2 regions of the Paenibacillus sp. FSL E2-0177 genome follow, and region 2 is predicted to be linked to the other one. Evidence: riboswitches for the same ligand, from Rfam matches in the RefSeq annotation. Region 2 holds a riboswitch; the other holds the start of a gene.
What was found. A riboswitch is a leader RNA that binds a small molecule or an ion and turns the genes downstream of it on or off. The one in region 2 is predicted to bind preQ1.

Region 1: it holds a riboswitch for preQ1, as region 2 does, so the genes downstream of both, queF (preQ(1) synthase) here and MHI25_RS06475 (queuosine precursor transporter) in region 2, are expected to answer to the same signal.

Annotation. Positions count from the first base shown of each region.
Region 1 is NZ_CP150307.1:3,796,520-3,798,928, reverse strand. It holds gene murB (UDP-N-acetylmuramate dehydrogenase) at 1-226, shown strand, start outside; gene MHI25_RS16940 (hypothetical protein) at 291-626, opposite strand; PreQ1 riboswitch class I at 939-982, shown strand; gene queF (preQ(1) synthase) at 1,146-1,619, shown strand; gene queC (7-cyano-7-deazaguanine synthase QueC) at 1,649-2,311, shown strand; gene MHI25_RS16925 (6-carboxytetrahydropterin synthase) at 2,311-2,409, shown strand, end outside.
Region 2 is NZ_CP150307.1:1,447,900-1,450,308, forward strand. It holds gene MHI25_RS06470 (methyl-accepting chemotaxis protein) at 1-1,104, opposite strand, end outside; PreQ1 riboswitch class I at 1,366-1,411, shown strand; gene MHI25_RS06475 (queuosine precursor transporter) at 1,422-2,135, shown strand; gene MHI25_RS06480 (AMP-binding protein) at 2,407-2,409, shown strand, end outside.

The sequences.
Region 1 (2,409 bases), 2.3 Mb from region 2:
GCGGCCTCCAGGCCGTTTTGCAGGTCAGTTAATTCAAGAGAGCGGCTTACAGGGTACAAGAATCGGCGGTGCTGAGGTATCCAAGAAGCATGCGGGATTTATTGTGAATGCAGATAATGCAACAGCCAGTGATTACATCGGGCTAATCCACCATGTAAGAGCGACTGTGAAGGATAAATTCGGTGTAGAGCTGGAAACTGAAGTGGAGATCATTGGAGAAGAATAAACGATAAGCAAAAAGAGCCCGCAGATCGCTGTGGGCTCTTTTTGCTTATCATAATCATGTTCGTTTAATCTACTGAAAGGGTGTAATTAGCTCTGTCCGTAGTTATTTCTGCCTTGCGGTCGGCTAAGTCTACGATTTGAAGACCTTCAACAGCTAAATCATAAGTGGATTGTGGCAGGGATACCAGTTCACCATCGGCGTTAAGTGTGCTGCCGAAACCTCTTAATATCAGTGCACTTCCAAGATATTCATCAATTACGTCGTCTGCACTCCGGAAATCTACGGACTCTAAATTGAAATGAACTTTATCCAAATCACGAAGTTCTTTCTTTTCAATAGCGATTGTTTCATTCAAATGATTGTTAAGCCAATCCATAAGCTGCTGTATACTTTGTTCCATAAAATGCTCCCACCCTTAGCTCGAAGATTATTATGAATAAGTTACCCCTTTCTTAGGATTTGAATCCTTTTTTTTGCCACATCTTAATTAACCATATGAATAGTTCATGTGATTAAAAAGAAATCCGCGATCAAATTGCCGTGGTTTTTGAGCTTCCTAATCTCTACATACGCAGGTCTATCCACGTTAACCTGGAGTTATTTGCTGATCTATATAAGGTAACAGTAAAGAGTAGAACTTGTCAGGAGCGGGCTACCCATGGTATAGTTCAAGACGCAATATGCTTTAAGAAGAAGTCTGCGCTAAAGTTGTGCAGGAGAGGTTCGCGAACTCCCTCTATAAAAAACTAAGAATATATTAAACAGTACAAGCGGTTGCTGTCCTTTATACGGACGTTGCTTCCGTTTCTTCTTAGTGGAGCCAAGTTTTCGAAATCTCGTTCTTCTTTCCATTACCGGCCAAGGCCGAAGGAAAAGAGAGGGGTTTTTTGTCGTGTCAGAAGGAAGATTGAAAGAGGAAATGCAGGAAGTTACTTTGCTTGGTAATCAGGGAACACAGTACAAGTTTGGTTATGATCCAGACATTCTGGAGGTGTTTGATAACAAACATCCCGGGCGTGATTATTTTGTTAAATTCAACTGCCCTGAGTTCACTAGCTTGTGTCCTGTAACGGGTCAGCCGGATTTTGCCACGCTGTATATTTCGTATATTCCTGAACAAAAAATGGTGGAATCCAAATCATTAAAGCTGTATCTGTTTAGCTTCCGCAACCATGGTGATTTTCATGAGGACTGTGTCAACATTATTATGAATGATCTGATCTCACTGATGGATCCGCGTTACATTGAGGTATGGGGCAAGTTCACTCCGCGCGGAGGCATTTCAATTGATCCTTATTGCAACTATGGAAGACCGGGTACGAAGTATGAGGCGATGGCGGAACACCGCTTAATCAATCACGACCTCTATCCAGAAAAAGTGGACAACCGCTAAATTCCAACTTGTGATAAGGAGAGATTCATATGAACAAAAAAGCACTCGTCGTATTCAGCGGCGGACAAGATAGCACCACTTGCCTGATTTGGGCATTGCAGCAGTATGAGGAAGTGCAGGTAGTTACCTTCAACTATAATCAACGTCATGCGGCTGAAATCGAAGTTGCAACAGAGATAGCAGCTAAGTTTAATGTAAAACAGCATATTCTTGATCTGGGGCTGCTCAATCAGCTGGCACCCAATGCACTTACCCGTCAGGATATAGATATCGTGGCTGGTGAAGGAGATGAGCTTCCAAGTACTTTCGTCGATGGACGGAATTTGTTGTTTTTATCTTTTGCCGCAATATTAGCTAAACAACTGGGGTACTCCCATATCGTCACTGGGGTTTGCCAAACGGACTTTAGCGGTTATCCGGACTGCCGTGATGTTTTTGTGAAATCATTGAATGTTACGCTGAACTTATCTATGGACTATGAGTTTGCGATCCACACTCCCCTAATGTGGCTGGATAAAAAAGAAACGTGGAAAATGGCCGATGCACTGGGGTATTTTGATTATGTTCGCGAACACACACTGACCTGTTACAACGGTATTATTGGCAGTGGCTGCGGTACTTGTCCAGCCTGTCTATTGCGTCAGCGTGGTCTTGAGCAATATGAGGCGGAGAGAATGGAGGCCGGTTCTTAATGCTTAACGAGGTTTCAGTCTGCAAAATATTTACGTTCGATGCGGCACACCAGTTAGTGGGACACAAAGGGAAATGCAGCAATCTGCACGGACATACT
Region 2 (2,409 bases):
GATTTGCTCCGTGACTTCATTCGCTGCTGAGGCAATACTTTGAATGCCTAAATTGATTTCTTCCATTGCTCTCGAGTTATCTGATGCACTGCTAGCGATAGTCGTACTACCTTTGCCGATTTCTATTACCGATGAGCTGGAGTGTTCCGCCATATCATTGAGAACCTCAACACGTTCTTTTAAAGAGTTGGAATCCGCAACGACAGTATTAGAGGTTACCAGTACATGTCCAATCATTTCTTTCAGGCGTTGGGTCATCGCTTGGAAGCTTACGGACAACTGTGCAACTTCGTCATTTCCTTTAACTGATAATTCTTCGGTGAAATCTCCCTCTGCGAGCCGGGCACTATAAGCTGCCAGTTTTGAGATTGGACGTGTTATACGCACACTCATGAACCATGCACCAGTTAGGCCGATGATCAACGTCAGAAGTGTGATTCCGGCACTTGTCCATAGAATACTGTCTGTTTTTTCTTGAATGAAGCTTACGTCACTGCTTACACCGATAACCATCGTACTTCCGGGAATACCGATATAAGCTGTTTTATGTATACCATGTGCGTCGCTATATGTATCGCTTAGTCCAGTTTTTCCTTTAGAGGCTTGTTGCATTGCAGAGGATACGGTGACACTTTCTGCCCGTTGCAATTTTGCATCGTGATCTGCGGATAGAATCTCAGCTTCTTTCCCTTTCAGATTGACCAGAAAAATGGTTTCCACTCCATGTTGTTTCCTCTTTTCCTGAAAATAGAACTCGAGATTGGTGGCAGACTGATCGTTCTTATTTAGGGTTTGCTGGGCGTGCATTACGTTGAGATTCTTATATACGTCCTGAGCAGCGGCAGTAAGGATTTTGTTAATCTGCGGCATAACATAGCTGTTGAAGATACTGATAGAGATAAAATAGAAGCTGGTGCTTAACAAAAGAGACGTGAGCAACAGAACAACAAATAATAAACGCGTAAATTTGCGACTGATCGAATGCTTGATACGAAACATATCGTTCTCTCCTTTTTTTATGGACGGTGAGGTCATTTCTTTTTTAGTCTTCACTAGATACTCCATGCCAACTGCTGGAAATTGGCGACCCGAGATATATTCCATAGTTATGTCATATTTCTACTAAATGGATCGGGAATAAGGTGTTTGATACTATTCTATAGAATTAACCTCTGGATGAATAGTGAAAGTTTTGTCCTATAGAGCATTTTTTTCTGAAAAAAATGAATTATTGCTGACTATTTTAGATAATTGGCGAAAAAAAAGAAATGGAACTACCAATTTCATATAAAAATATTATTTTTATGGATTGTTAAGCGCTATTGTGATAGAGTATTAATGTTTTGTTCCGAAAATTTAATATTGTAAGCCGCGGTTCGTAACCATCCCGCGTAAACAAAACTAGGAGGAATTTCAGTAATATGTTTAATTTGCTGTGGGGAGTTTTATTTGTTATTGTCAATTTTGCTTTTTTTCTACTCTGTTACCGCTTGTTCGGGAAAAGTGGAATGTATGCCTGGGTAGGTATTGCTACTGTAATTGCTAACATTCAGGTAGCTAAGACGATTGCTATGCCATTTGATATTGTGATGACACTCGGAAATACGATGTATGTCACTTTATATATGACCAGCGATTTACTTAATGAGAAGTACGGAAGAGCGGAAGCACGTAAAGCGGTCTGGTTTGGTTTCTTCACCTTGCTTATGACTACAGTCATTATGCAGATGGTATTAGTATTTAAGCCGCAGGAGACCGATATCGCTCAGTCTTCTTTGGAGACGATTTTTGGGCTGATGCCTCGACTAGCTTTGGGTAGTCTTACTGCTTACTTCATTAGTCAGTTCCTAGATGTTCGGTTGTACTCTTGGATTCGTAAATATTACAGCACCTCAAGTCAGCTGTGGATTCGTTCCAACGGTAGTACGATGATTAGCTCCTTTGTGGATACACTTATTTTCTGTACCATTGCGTTTGCGGGCTTGTATGACTGGAATGTATGGCTTGAAATTTTGCTTACGACTTATCTAGCGAAGTTCTTACTAACCGCAGTAAGCACACCTATCTTATATATCGCCCGAACCTTTACTTTTGCTGAAGAGGGTTCACCATCATCCGTTCAAAAGAAGGACTAAACAACAATACAGCCAGCGCGTACCGATCATAATCGATGCGTGCTGGCTGTTTTTTCGTTGTAAGATGGACTTAATCGTTACATGAAAGATGTGTACATAAAAATAATATAAAGCTAAAATAAGCTATCGTAGCAATTCTAGCGGGTTAGTTTAACAGGAGCGCCGGCGCTTATCACATATCCTTTAGTTTGGGCTGGACTTGCGGGGCAGTCCGATTGAAGAGAATGTATATAATCGGTAGTCACAGAAATTACGAACAGGTGTGATCAGGATG